3 regions of the Streptomyces sp. NPDC005141 genome follow, and region 3 is predicted to be linked to each of the others. Evidence: riboswitches for the same ligand, from Rfam matches in the RefSeq annotation. Region 3 holds a riboswitch; each other region holds the start of a gene.

Evidence for each region. A riboswitch is a leader RNA that binds a small molecule or an ion and turns the genes downstream of it on or off. The one in region 3 is predicted to bind cobalamin.
Region 1: it holds a riboswitch for cobalamin, as region 3 does, so the genes downstream of both, ACWD68_RS30085 (cobalamin biosynthesis protein) here and ACWD68_RS26480 (CbtB domain-containing protein) in region 3, are expected to answer to the same signal.
Region 2: it holds a riboswitch for cobalamin, as region 3 does, so the genes downstream of both, ACWD68_RS05510 (ribonucleoside-diphosphate reductase subunit alpha) here and ACWD68_RS26480 (CbtB domain-containing protein) in region 3, are expected to answer to the same signal.

What each region holds. Positions count from the first base shown of each region.
Region 1 covers NZ_JBSFYW010000047.1:47,457-52,151, reverse strand. Annotated here, with positions in the region: gene ACWD68_RS30090 (cobyric acid synthase) at 1-624, opposite strand, end outside; gene ACWD68_RS30085 (cobalamin biosynthesis protein) at 621-1,568, opposite strand; cobalamin riboswitch at 1,676-1,816, opposite strand; gene ACWD68_RS30080 (hypothetical protein) at 1,954-2,172, opposite strand; gene ACWD68_RS30075 (anion permease) at 2,193-3,434, opposite strand; partial or broken gene ACWD68_RS30070 (GH25 family lysozyme) at 3,615-3,892, opposite strand; gene ACWD68_RS30065 (class II aldolase/adducin family protein) at 3,979-4,695, shown strand, end outside.
Region 2 covers NZ_JBSFYW010000005.1:25,358-30,052, reverse strand. Annotated here, with positions in the region: gene ACWD68_RS05520 (DUF3311 domain-containing protein) at 72-335, shown strand; gene mctP (monocarboxylate uptake permease MctP) at 332-1,942, shown strand; cobalamin riboswitch at 2,146-2,294, shown strand; gene ACWD68_RS05510 (ribonucleoside-diphosphate reductase subunit alpha) at 2,429-4,695, shown strand, end outside.
Region 3 covers NZ_JBSFYW010000038.1:11,869-16,563, forward strand. Annotated here, with positions in the region: gene metE (5-methyltetrahydropteroyltriglutamate--homocysteine S-methyltransferase) at 1-1,905, shown strand, start outside; gene ACWD68_RS26475 (CbtA family protein) at 2,082-2,840, opposite strand; gene ACWD68_RS26480 (CbtB domain-containing protein) at 2,862-3,083, opposite strand; cobalamin riboswitch at 3,140-3,275, opposite strand; gene ACWD68_RS26485 (enoyl-CoA hydratase/isomerase family protein) at 3,511-4,602, opposite strand.

The DNA.
Region 1 (4,695 bases), on a different contig from region 3:
GTCCTCGGGCGACAGCAACGCGACCGTCCCGAAGAACGACGCGAACACACCGCCCCGGTCGATGTCACCGACGACGAGCACGGGAAGCCCCGCGTTCCGTGCCACCCCCATGTTCACGATGTCGGTGCGCCGCAGATTGATCTCGGCCGGACTGCCGGCTCCCTCACAGATCACCGCGTCATACGTGCCCCGCAACTGGGCCAGACAGTCGAGGACGGTCCCGAGGAGTGCTTCCTGCCGCCCGCCGTGCAGCCTTTCCCCGGGAGACACGACGGCCGACGGCGCCTCCGCCGCGTGCCCGGGTCCCCCGAAGAACCCGCGGGCGCTCATCTCGCCCACCGGCTTGCCCATCAGCACGACCTGGCTGCTGCGGTCGCTGCCCGGCTTGAGCAGCACGGGATTCATCAGCGCGGTCGGCTCCACCCGGGCGGCCTGCGCCTGCATGGCCTGCGCCCGCCCGATCTCGGCGCCCTCGCGCGTCACGAACGAGTTCAGGGACATGTTCTGCGCCTTGAAGGGCGCGACCTTGACGCCCTGCCGCACCAGCCACCGGCAGATCCCGGCGGTCACGACGCTCTTGCCCGCGTCGGAGGTGGTTCCGGCGATCAGCAGCCCGCCGCTCATGCGGTGCGCCCCTTCCTGGTGAGCAGGACCCGTCCGGCGGTGCTCACGCCGAGCGCGAGCCAGCCGACGCGGCGGGAGAGCCGTACGGATCGTTCGATGTCGTGGACGTGGACGGCGCGTCCGGCGTCGTTGAGCACGGGACGGTGCTCGACCCGGCCCCCGTACGACAGGGTGCCGCCGAGCCGCACGCCAAGCGCTCCGGCGAACGAGGCCTCCACGGGCCCGGCGTTGGGACTCGGATGTCTGCGGGCGTCCGCGCGCCAGGCGCGCACTGCGCCGCGCGGGTCGCCCCCCGCCGCGGCGGCGAGGACGGCGGTCAGCCGGGCTCCCGGCCAGCCGGCGACATCGTCGAGCCGGGCGGAGGCCCAGCCGTAGCGCCGGTACCGGGGGGACTTGTGCCCGACCATGGCGTCGAGAGTGTTCGCGGCGCGGAAGGCGACGAGGCCCGGCACACCGCCGAGGGCGCCCCAGACCAGAGCGCCGACCACGGCGTCGGAGGTGTTCTCGGCGACGGACTCGACGACGGCACGCGCGATGCCGTCGGCGTCCAGCGCCTGCGGGTCACGCCCGCACAGATGCGGCAGCCGTTCCCGGGCGACCTCGATGTCACCGGCCGCGAGCGCGCCGGCGACGGCCCGAGCCTCACGGCCGAGGGAGGTCCCCCCGACGACGGCCCAGGTGGTGGCGGCGGTCAGCGCGACGGAGGCGGTACGCGAGGTGCGGACGGAATGACGCGCGAGCGCGGCCAGTCCGGTGGCACCGCCCACGCAGACGGCCGTGTGCAGCGCGCCCCACCCGCGGTGGTCCCGCCACAGCGCCCGCTCCACGGACGCGGCGGCCCGCCCGAACGCGGCGACCGGATGCCCCCGGCGGGGATCGCCGAGCAGCAGGTCGCCGAGGAGGCCGGCGGCGGCGCCGTACGCGAAGACGCGATCGGCACGCACGGGGTCAGCCGGCCGTGGGGTGGAGCGGAACCCTCGTACTCAGCGAAATGGGCAACGGGCAGCCGCGCATGGCGATATGTCCTCACTCAGGGTGTCCACGCCCTGGTTCGACGAGACCGGCGGTGAGAGTTCCTGGCTCCCGGGGAGTTTCTTCCCCGATGACAGTGGCGGGACCGCGCCGGATTCGCACCGGCTTCCTCTCATGCCGCCGTACTTGGCTCCGGCAGTCCACCACGGGGCGAGAACGGCCGTCAACTGGCTGTTGACCTGCGGAGGGAGAGTGTGCGAAGGCCCACATACGCGTGGGGTGCGGGACGGTGATCCGTCCCGCACCCCACGCGAAGTGCCGCTCGGCGCAACCCCTGTTCGGGCCGCTCGATCCGGGTTACTTGGTCATGATCAGAGAGATGCCGTACACCACCGCCGCGGCGCAGGCCGCGAAGCAGACGTACGCGCCCGTGGCGGCCGCGACCGCGGAACCGCCCTGGGCCGACTCCTTCTTGGAGAGGCCGGCGACACCCAGGGTGAAGAGGGCGACGAGGGCCACGGTCACTCCGAGGCTGACCCCGAAGACGGACCCGAGGGCTGACCAGTCGATGTGCATGCTGTTTCTTCCTTCGGTTCTCAGGCCACGGGGGACGGCGCCGACGGGGCCGCCGCGGGCTCGGCGGGAGCCGGGATGGTGGCCGTGAGGTCCTCGGCCACGGTGCCGGCCGGGGGCGGGGTGACGGCGGCGATGGCCTGGGTCACCACACCGGCGGGCTCCTCGGCGTCGTTCACGTTGGTGTGGTCGATCACCTCGCGGCGCGAGCGGCGCCAGATCGCGAAGCTGGACCCGACCAGGAAGACCGCGACGAGCGTGGTGCCCCAGGCGCCGAAGCCGGTGACCCACTCGGCGAGCGCGCCGACCAGGGCGGCGGCGGGCAGTGTGAGGATCCAGGCGACGACCATACGGGTGGCGGTGGACCAGCGGACCACGCCGCCCTTGCGGCCGAGGCCCGCACCCATCACGGAACCGGAGACCGAGTGCGTGGTGGAGAGGGAGAAGCCGATGTGCGAAGACGCCAGGATGACCGTGGCCGCGCTGGTCTGGGCGGCGAAGCCCTGCTGCGGCTGGAGGTCGGTCAGGCCCTTGCCCATCGTGCGGATGATGCGCCAGCCGCCCAGGTAGGTGCCGAGCGCGATGGCGAGACCGGCGCAGAGGATGACCCAGACCGGCGGGTCGGAGTCGGGAGCGACGGCGCCACCGGCGACCAGGGCCAGGGTGATGATGCCCATCGTCTTCTGCGCGTCGTTGGTGCCGTGGGCCAGCGAGACCAGGCCCGCGGAGGCTATCTGGCCGGCGCGGTACCCCTTCTTGGTGGCCTTGGTGTCGGCGTTGCCACTGAGCTTGTACGACAGCCGGGTGGCGAACATCGCGGCCAGACCGGCGACGATCGGGGCCGCGACGGCGGGGAGGAGCACCTTGCCGACCAGGACGTCCCCGTGCACCGCGCCGGTACCGGCGGAGGCGATGGTGGCGCCGACCAGGCCGCCCATGAGGGCGTGCGAGGAGCTGGACGGGAGACCGACGAGCCACGTCACCAGGTTCCAGAGGATCGCGCCGACGAGGGCGGCGAAGATCACTTCTGGCTGGATGCCGGATTCATCGACGAGGCCTTTGGAGATCGTGTTGGCGACCTCCACCGAGAGGAAGGCGCCGACAAGGTTGAGGGCGGCGGACATGGCCACCGCGACCTTGGGCTTGAGTGCGCCGGTCGAGATGGTGGTGGCCATCGCGTTGGCGGTGTCGTGGAAACCGTTCGTGAAATCGAACACGAGAGCGGTGACGATCACGATTCCGAGGAGGAGCGTGATGTGTTCCATTTACCCAGGCTTCTGTTGGACGTCAGTGGCAGGGGGACCGTAAGCAACCTGGGTGAACGGAAGATGAACTGGGGCGGGCTGCGCGGTGACCCGAACGGCGAATCGCCCCTCCGCTTGTGCTGAAGGGGCGAAGCCGCGGGTCGAACGGATGCGGAATTTCTGGCTCCGGTCCGGGTCGCCACCCCGGGTGAGCCGCTCGAGCTGAGCCCGGGATCCATGGAAGGGATTCTGGTCACCCGGCAGGCTGCCGCCGTTGTCGTACTGTCAGAAGGTCCACACGGACCAGCCGGCGGCAGTCGGCCGGCGTCCGCCGGGTCGTAACGGGTCGGCCACAGGGCGTGATTCGCGGCAAAAGCCCTGCTGGAGCCGGTGCAGGCGTTCCACCAATGCGTTGTGGTGTAAATCACAGGACGTCGATCGGTCTCCCGCCGGACCTCGTCGCTGAAAGCCTTGATCCAGTTCGCGCCCTTTCGGAGGCTCTGCTTCCGTCCTGCAGCGCGTCCGCCCGAGGTGCGCCCACGGGCGCGCCTGGCAGGATCGCGGCATGGCTGAGCGGCACCGGGACGCACGGGACGGGCGGGAGGACCCAGCGATGGCGGACGAGTGCGACGAGCGGGACGAGGCGGCTGCGAGGGACACGGGGGACGCCGTCCGGCGGGCCTGGGACGAGCTCGTCACGACGGCCCGCCGGACCGTGACCGACGGGCTGGTCGTCGGTACGTCGGGCAACGTCTCCGTCCGCGTCGGCGACACCGTCCTGGTCACACCCACGGGCGTGCCCTACGACCGGCTGACGCACGACGACATCGTCGGTGTCGGCCTCGACGGCCGGCAGCTGCTCGGTTCGCTCCGTCCGACGAGCGAACTGCCGATGCACCTCGCCGTCTACCGGGAGACCGACGCCCGGGCCGTCGTCCACACCCACGCCCCCCACGCGACGGCCGTCTCGACCCTCGTCCCCGGTCTCCCGCCGATCCACTACATGACCGGCGCCCTCGGCGGCCCGGTCCGCGTCGCCCCCTACGCGACGTACGGCACGCCGGAGTTGGCCGAGAACATGCTGCGGGCCCTGACCGAGCGCAGCGCCTGCCTCCTCCAGAACCACGGCACCGTCGCCTACGGAGCCTCGCTGGACCAGGCGTACGACCGCACGGCCCAGCTCGAATGGATGTGCCGCGTCTGGCTCCTGGCCTCCTCGGTCCCGGGCCTGACGCCCGCCCTGATCTCACCGGACCGACTCCAGGAGGCGGCCGAGAGCCTG
Region 2 (4,695 bases), on a different contig from region 3:
CCGAAAGCGGAACCATCCCCTAGATTGCCTGCGCGTTACCCAGGTGATCGATGAGGGGACGGAGCCGACCCATGTCAGACCTGCCCGAAGTGAAACCACCGGTGGTGACACCGGTCCGTGCGGTGATCGCCATCTGTCTGCTCGCGCCCTTCGTGGCGATGCTGTGGGTCGGTTCCTACGCCAAGACCGACCCGGTCTTCATCGGCATCCCGTTCTTCTACTGGTACCAGATGCTGTGGGTGCCCCTCTCCACGGCGCTGACCGTGACCGCGTACGTGCTGTGGAAGCGTGACCAGCGGGCCCGCACCTCCGTGAAGGGAGGTGCCGGAGCATGAACGACGGTGTGAACGGCGTCGCCCTCGGCGTCTTCGTCTTCTTCTTCCTGGCCGTCACGGTCATGGGCTTCCTGGCCGCGCGCTGGCGCAGGGCCGACAACGAACACAGCCTCGACGAATGGGGCCTGGGCGGCCGGTCCTTCGGCACCTGGGTGACCTGGTTCCTGCTCGGCGGCGACCTCTACACGGCGTACACCTTCGTCGCCGTACCGGCGGCGATCTACGCGGCGGGCGCGGCCGGCTTCTTCGCCGTGCCGTACACGATCCTGGTCTACCCGCTGATCTTCACCTTCCTGCCCCGCCTCTGGTCGGTCTCCCACAAGCACGGCTATGTGACGACCTCGGACTTCGTGCGCGGCCGCTTCGGCTCCAAGGGCCTGTCCCTCGCCGTGGCCGTCACCGGAATCCTGGCCACCATGCCGTACATCGCGCTCCAGCTGGTCGGCATCCAGGCCGTCCTCGACGTGATGGGCGTGGGCGGCGGCGAGAGCACCAACTGGTTCGTCAAGGACCTGCCGCTCCTCATCGCCTTCGGCGTGCTGGCCGCGTACACCTACTCCTCGGGGCTGCGGGCCCCCGCCCTGATCGCGTTCGTGAAGGACACCCTGATCTACATCGTGATCGCGGTGGCCATCATCTACATCCCGATCAAGCTCGGCGGCTTCGACGAGATCTTCAAGGCGGCGAGCGACAAGTACACGGCCGCGGGCGCCGGCGGGCTCGTCCCCGCCGAGGCGGGCCAGTGGACGTACGCCACCCTCGCGCTCGGCTCCGCACTGGCGCTGTTCATGTATCCGCACTCGATCACCGCGACGCTGTCCAGCCGCAGCCGCGAGGTGATCCGCCGGAACACCACGATCCTGCCGCTGTACTCGCTGATGCTGGGCCTGCTCGCCCTGCTCGGGTTCATGGCGATCGCGGCCGGCGTGAAGGTGCAGAACGGCCAGCTCGCCATCCCCCAGCTCTTCGAGAACATGTTCCCGGACTGGTTCGCGGGCGTGGCCTTCGCCGCCATCGGCATCGGGGCACTCGTCCCGGCGGCCATCATGTCCATCGCGGCCGCGAACCTCTTCACCCGCAACATCTACAAGGACTTCATCAAGCCGGACGCGACCCCGCGGCAGGAGACCCAGGTCTCCAAGCTGGTCTCGCTCCTGGTGAAGGTGGGCGCGCTGGTCTTCGTCCTGACCATGGACAAGACCGTCGCGATCAACTTCCAGCTGCTCGGCGGCATCTGGATCCTGCAGACGTTCCCGGCGCTGGTCGGCGGGCTGTTCACCCGCTGGTTCCACCGCTGGGCCCTGCTCGGCGGATGGGCCGTCGGCATGCTCTACGGCACGATCGCCGCGTACGGGGTGGCCTCGCCGACCCAGAAGCACTTCGGCGGCAGCTCGAAGGAGATCCCCGGCATCGGGGAGATCGGCTACATCGGCCTGACGGCGTTCCTCCTGAACGTGGCCGTCTCCGTCGCCCTCACCTTCGCCCTGCGGGCGTTCAAGGCCCCGGACGGCGTCGACGAGACGTCGCCCGGGGACTACACGGCCGACGCGGGAGACCCCGGCGTCGAGACGGAGCTCCCCCCGGCCACGGCGGGCGCGAGCCACTAGCCGGCAGGAAGCGACAGCGCCGTACGACGGGCCGCCGGGCGGGAAGCCGGCGGCCCGTCGCCGTGCCGGGCGGGCGCCGCGAGGCCCTCGTACGCAGCCCGACGACATCCGGCCGCTCACCTACGAGTTGACGCTCCAGCACGCTCCGTAGCGCTCCCTGACACCGACTCGACACAACATGTGGGGGTACTCCCGAAGCCCGGCACAAGATGTATGCTCATGGTCGCTGTCGCCGCAGGGGAATCCGGTGCGAATCCGGAACTGTCCCGCAACGGTGTACTTGTGTGTGTTCGCGTATCCACGCGCCCGCACTCGCGTCAGTCCGAGGACCTGCCGACAGCGCGCCCCGGCCGTCCGGCCCGGGTGCCGACGACGTCCGGGCCTCGCGGAATGGGCCGGTGGACGCGGTGCGCTGCTGCCCAGAAGCGCTCCCGTGTGCCCCCTGCCTCCCCGCAAGGCCCCGTGCCGAGCGAGGGAGAGTCCCACGTGACCATCGCGCCAGCCGATCCGGCTTCACTGACCGCGCAGCAGGCCCCGGTGGAGACCGACGGTCCCGGAGCCGCGCTGCTGCGGACCCTGACGGATCTCACCGCCGACCTCCCCGACGCCGACCCCGGCCGGGTCGCCGCCGCGGCGCTGCGCGGCCGGTCCGCCCGCGCCGACGAGGCCGAGCTGCGCGAACTGGCCACCGAGGCGGCCGCAGGGCTCATCTCCGAGGATCCCGCCTACTCCCGGCTGGCCGCCCGCCTGCTCACGATCAGCATCGCCGCGGAGGCCGCCTCCCAGGGCGTCACGACCTTCTCCGAGTCGGTCGCCGTCGGCCACCGCGAGGGCCTGATCGCCGACCGCACGGCCGAGTTCGTCCGCCTGCACACGGCCCGCCTCGACGCGTTGATCGCCGCGTCCTTCGCCGAGGACGCCGACGACCGCTTCGGCTACTTCGGGCTGCGCACGCTGCACAGCCGCTATCTGCTCCGGCACCCGATCACCCGCAGCGTCGTCGAGACGCCCCAGCACTTCATGCTCCGGGTGGCCTCCGGCCTCGCCGAGGACGACACGGCCCGCTCGGTGGACGAAGTCACCGCGCTCTACCGGCTCATGAGCCGCCTGGACTACCTCCCCTCCTCCCCCACGCTCTTCAACTCCGGTACGCGGCACCCCCAGATGTCGTCCTGCTACCTCCTCGACTCCCCGCTGGACGAGCTGGACTCCATCTACGACCGCTACCACCAGGTGGCGCGCCTGTCGAAGCACGCGGGCGGCATCGGCCTGTCCTACTCCCGCATCCGCTCGCGCGGTTCGCTGATCCGCGGCACGAACGGGCACTCCAACGGCATCGTCCCGTTCCTCAAGACGCTCGACGCCTCGGTCGCCGCGGTGAACCAGGGCGGCCGGCGCAAGGGCGCGGCCGCGGTCTACCTGGAGACCTGGCACTCCGACATCGAGGAGTTCCTGGAGCTGCGCGACAACACCGGTGAGGACGCCCGGCGTACGCACAACCTGAACCTCGCGCACTGGATCCCGGACGAGTTCATGCGCCGGGTGAACGAGGACGGCACCTGGTCGCTCTTCTCCCCCTCCGACGTGCCGGAACTGGTCGACCTGTGGGGCGACGCGTTCGACGCGGCCTACCGCAAGGCCGAGGAGGCGGGCCTCGCCAGGAAGACCATCCCGGCCCGCGACCTGTACGGCCGCATGATGCGCACCCTCGCGCAGACCGGCAACGGCTGGATGACCTTCAAGGACGCCGCCAACCGCACCGCCAACCAGACGGCGGAGCCGGGCCACACCGTCCACTCCTCGAACCTGTGCACCGAGATCCTGGAGGTCACGGACGACGGGGAGACGGCGGTCTGCAACCTGGGCTCGGTCAACCTGGGCGCGTTCGTGGTCGGTCAGGACATCGACTGGGAGCGGCTCGACGAGACCGTCCGCACCGCGGTGACCTTCCTCGACCGCGTCGTCGACATCAACTTCTACCCGACCGAACAGGCGGGCCGCTCCAACTCCCGCTGGCGTCCGGTCGGCCTCGGCGTGATGGGTCTGCAGGACGTCTTCTTCAAGATGCGGCTGCCCTTCGACTCGCCGCAGGCCCGCGCCCTGTCCACCCGGATCGCCGAGCGCATCATGCTCGCCGCCTACGAGGCCTCCGCGGACCTCGCCGAGCGCCCCCAAGCACCTTCGACAGGCTCCGGTGCGGGGGAGACCCCCATCGGCCCGTTCCCGGCCTGGGAGAAGACCCGTACCGCCCGGGGCGTGCTGCACCCGGACCACTTCGACGTCGAGCTGAACTGGCCGGAGCGCTGGGCGGCCCTGCGGCAGCGGATCGCCTCGGTCGGCATGCGCAACTCGCTGCTCCTCGCGATCGCGCCCACCGCCACCATCGCGTCCATCGCGGGCGTGTACGAGTGCATCGAGCCGCAGGTGTCGAACCTGTTCAAGCGCGAGACCCTCTCCGGCGAGTTCCTCCAGGTCAACTCCTACCTGGTGGACGAGCTGAAGCGGCTCGGCGTGTGGGACGCGCAGACCCGCGAGGCACTGCGCGAGTCCAGCGGCTCGGTGCAGGGCTTCACCTGGGTCCCGCAGGACGTCCGCGACCTGTACCGCACGGCGTGGGAGATCCCGCAGCGCGGCCTGATCGACATGGCCGCCGCCCGGACCCCGTTCCTGGACCAGGCGCAGTCCCTGAACCTGTTCCTGGAGACGCCGACCATCGGCAAGCTCTCCTCGATGTACTCCTACGCCTGGAAGTC
Region 3 (4,695 bases):
TTCACTTCCGACTCCACCCAGCAGGTGACGGAGCTGAAGGAGGCACTCGCCCTCGGGCTGAGCGCCCGCCCGGTGCTGGTCGGGCCGGTCACCTACCTCCTGCTGGCCAAGCCCGCCCCGGGCGTACCGGCGGACTTCGACCCGCTCACCCTCCTCGACCGGCTGCTGCCGGTGTACACCGAGGTGCTCGCGGACCTGCGCGCGGCGGGCGCGGAGTGGGCGCAACTGGACGAGCCCGCGCTCGTCCAGGACCGCACCCCGGCCGAGCTGAACGCCGCCGCGCGCGCCTACCACGGGCTCGGCGGCCTCACCGACCGGCCGAAGCTCCTGGTCGCCTCGTACTTCGACCGGCTCGGCGAAGCCCTTCCGGTGCTGGCCAAGGCTCCGGTCGAGGGCCTCGCCCTGGACTTCACCGAGGCCGCCGCCGCCAATCTGGAGGCCCTGGCCGCCGTGGGCGGCCTGCCGGGCAAGCGCCTGGTCGCGGGGGTGGTCAACGGCCGCAACATCTGGGTGAACGACCTGGAGAAGTCCCTGGCCACCCTCGGCACCCTGCTGGGTCTGGCCGACCAGGTCGACGTGGCGGCCTCCTGCTCCCTGCTCCACGTGCCGCTCGACTCCGCGCCGGAGCGGGACATCGAGCCGCAGATCCTGCGCTGGCTCGCCTTCGCCCGCCAGAAGACGGCCGAGATCGTCTCCCTGGCCAAGGGGCTCGCGCAGGGCACCGGCGGCATCGCGGCCGAACTCTCCGCCAACCGCGCCGACCTGGCCTCGCGCGCGAACTCGCCGATCACGCACGACCCCGCCGTCCGGGCCCGCGCCGCCGCCGTCACGGAGGCCGACGCCCGCCGGTCCCAGCCGTACGGCGAGCGGGCCGCGGCCCAGCGGGCCCACCTCGGTCTCCCTCTGCTGCCGACCACCACCATCGGCTCCTTCCCGCAGACCGGTGAACTGCGCACCGCCCGCGCCGATCTCCGCACCGGCCACATCGACACGGCCGGCTACGAGGAGCGCGTCCAGGCCGAGATCCAGGAGGTGATCTCCTTCCAGGAGAAGGCCGGCCTGGATGTCCTGGTGCACGGCGAGGCCGAACGCAACGACATGGTGCAGTACTTCGCCGAACAGCTCACCGGTTACCTGGCCACGCAGCACGGCTGGGTGCAGTCCTACGGCACCCGCTACGTCCGCCCGCCGATCCTGGCCGGCGACATCACGCGGCCCGAGCCGATGACGGTGCGCTGGACGACGTACGCCCAGTCCCTGACCGATCGCCCGGTCAAGGGCATGCTCACCGGGCCGGTCACCATGCTCGCCTGGTCCTTCGTCCGCGACGACCAGCCCCTCGGTGACACCGCCCGCCAGGTCGCCCTGGCCCTGCGGGACGAGGTGAACGACCTGGAGACGGCCGGGAGTTCGGTGATCCAGGTCGACGAGCCCGCGCTGCGCGAGACGCTTCCGCTGCGCACGGCCGACCGACCGGCCTACCTGGCATGGGCCACGGAGGCGTTCCGGCTCAGCACGAGCGGCGTGCGTCCGGACACGCAGATCCACACCCACATGTGCTACGCCGAGTTCGGGGACATCGTCCAGGCCATCGACGACCTCGACGCCGACGTCATCAGCCTGGAGGCCGCCCGCTCCCATATGCAGGTCGCCCGCGAACTCGCCGCGCACGGCTACCCGCGCGAGGCGGGACCCGGCGTGTACGACATCCACTCCCCGCGCGTTCCGAGCACGGAGGAGGCCGTCGCACTGCTGCGGGCCGGGCTGAAGGCCATTCCCCCGGAGCGGCTGTGGGTGAACCCCGACTGCGGTCTGAAGACCCGGGGCTGGCCCGAGACCCGCGCCTCGCTGGAGAACCTGGTCGCCGCCGCCCGGGTGGTCCGTGAGGAACTCCCCGGCGCCTGACACCGGGACCGGTCGGCCGGGGAGGCAGCCTCCAGCTGCCTCTCCGGCTCCCTGGCGCCCCGGCTCCCCGCTTCGAGGGAGCGATGACCACGTACCTGTGCCCTGCGTGGTGAGGTCCCGCACAACGCGAGAGGGCCCCCGGTGGTTCCGAGGGGCCCTCTCGCGTTCCGCGGGATTCAGTGCGCGGCCGGCACCGATCGCCCTGACGGGACCGCCGCGGGCTTGGGGTTCAGCATGCGCTCGGCCAACTCGCCGAAGACAAGGCCGAATCCACCCCACAGGGTGGCCTGGATGGCCAGGGCGGAGATCCGGAACCGCCACAGCAGGGTGGCGGGGAAGTCCCCCGGCACCTCGTTGATCGTGGGCAGGAACGCGTACGCCAGGCCGATCGCGACCGCGAAGGCGGCCACCGCGGCGATCGTCGCGTACCAGGTGCCCAGGCCGGGCGCCAGGCGCTTGCCGAGGATGGTGGCGCCGACCGCGAGGAGCACGCTGAGCACCATCATCAGGAAGTACAGGGTGGTCCGCTTGCCGATGGTGTCGGGGTCGCCGACCGACGGCGGATTGGCCGGGTACTTCAGGAACGGCACGACGTACACGGCGAGCAGTGCGGTGCCCGAGAGCAGCAGCGCGGTCGCGCGGGCGCTGAAGCGGCCCACTCGGCCGAGTGCGAAGCAGTAGGCGAGGGCGGCGATGCCGCCGAACGCGATGCCGTAGATCAGGACGCCGGTGGCGAGGCCGGCGGTGGACTGGAGGCTGCGGGAGACGAGTTCGACCTCGTGATCGTGCCCGGAGGCGTGCGCTTCCTCGAAGCCGATCGCGCTGTCGACGCTCGGTTCACCGAGGAAGTAGGCGACGACCAGGGCGAGCAGGCCGGCGGCGAGGCCGGCGAGCATGCCTCGCACGAGCAGGTTTCTTACCGTTGCGGAGTTCATGAGTGTGCGCTGTCCCTCGCGTCAGTGGCAGGGGAAACCGAGCAGGTGGCGGGCGTCGTGCACCCACTCGTGGACGTCCTCGCCGGAGACGACGGCGGTGGCGCCCTGTTCGGCGCCGACGAAGTACAGCAGGACCAGCATCAGGATGCCGAAGAAGACCGCCCAGGGAGCGATCGCGGTCAGCGGCAGCTTGGCGGGAAGAGCGGGGGTGGTGGCTGTCGGCGGAGCGACGGTCTGCGCCATGGCAGGACCTCCTCGGGAGTTCGCGTCCCATCTCGGTGGTGCACAGGATGACGCCTACGGGTCTGACTCACGCGGCGCCCAGCATGGCTGGAGCGTCTCGTTCACAGTGGCGCGACCGTGCCGGATTTCCACCGGCTTCCGTCTTGACGTCATCAATATCGGACCGACCGTACCGCGTGGCGCGTTCATGGCCAAGACCGCACCACCTGCCGTGATCTTCCTCTCGTCCCAGGTGGCGGGTCCCTTGTGCACGGTGGGTCACCGGTGCCGTTTCGGACACTCCCCGGAGAAGTGGTCCGCTGCCCCGCCGCGTTCGGCATCGGCGGCGTACAACTCGGCAGTGGGCAGGCGGAGTTCGACGCGCACTCCGCCAACGGGACACGGACCGCTCGCGGGCACGGGCCCGGTGCGCGCGGCGGCCCCGCTCTCAGCCTGCTCCGTCCGTCGCGGTGCCGGGTCGGGCGAGCCCGAGTTCGCGCTCGCCCAAGGGTGCGAAGAAGCGCTCGACCTCGGCGTCGGTGACCTCGCCGAGGGTGGCCGGGGACCAGTGCGGGTCGCGGTCCTTGTCGATGATCCGGGCCCGGACGCCCTCCACCAGGTCGGGGGCCGACAGGGCCGCGCAGGAGACGCGGTACTCCTGGTCCAGTACGGGCTCCAGGCCGCCGAGGCGGCGGGCGCGACGCAGGGCGGCGAGCGTGACCTTCACGACGGTGGGCGAGTTGCCGAGGATGATCTCCGCCGTCTCCTTGGCCGCCGGCTCGCCGACCGCGAGCAACCGCCGCACGATCTCCTCCGCCGTGTCCGCGGCGTAGCAGGCGTCGATCCACTCCCGCCGCTCCGCCAGCTCGGCCGGGGGCGGTGGCTGCGCATGACCGGCCAGCGCTTCCCGTACGGACCGGTCGGCGAGGTCGGAGACGAACCGCCGGAGCGACGAAGACGGTACGTAGTGGTCGGCGAGGCCGCACAGCAGGGCGTCACCGGCGCCGATCGAGGCACCCGTCAGGGCGAGATGCGTACCCAGTTCGCCCGGTGCGAGGGCGAGCAGATGGGTGCCTCCCACGTCGGGAACGAAGCCGATGCCGGTCTCGGGCATGGCGATCCGTGAGCGCTCGGTGACGACCCGGACGCTGCCGTGCGCGGAGACGCCGACCCCGCCGCCCATGACGATGCCGTCCATGACCGCCACGTACGGCTTGGGATAGCGGGCGATGCGGGCGTTGAGGTGGTACTCGTCGCGCCAGAACGCGGCGGACGCGGTGCCGTCCCCGTCACGCGCGTCGTCGTGGACGACCCGGATGTCGCCGCCCGCGCACAGTCCGCGCTCCCCGGCGCCGGTGATGACCACGGTCTCGACGGCCGGGTCGTGCTCCCAGGCCGTGAGCGCCTGGTCGATCCGGCGGACCATCGCGTGGTTCAGGGCGTTCAGGGACCTCGGCCGGTTGAGGGTGAGATGGGCGGCTCGTCCGGCGGTGTGCAGCAGTACGGATTCCTCGGCGGCGTGTTCCTCGGTGCCGCTCATCCGGTCGCCTCCGTCAGGTCACGGGCCACGATGACACGCATGATCTCTCGGTTCCTTCCAGGGTCTGCCGGATGCGCGGTCCACGCGCGATCC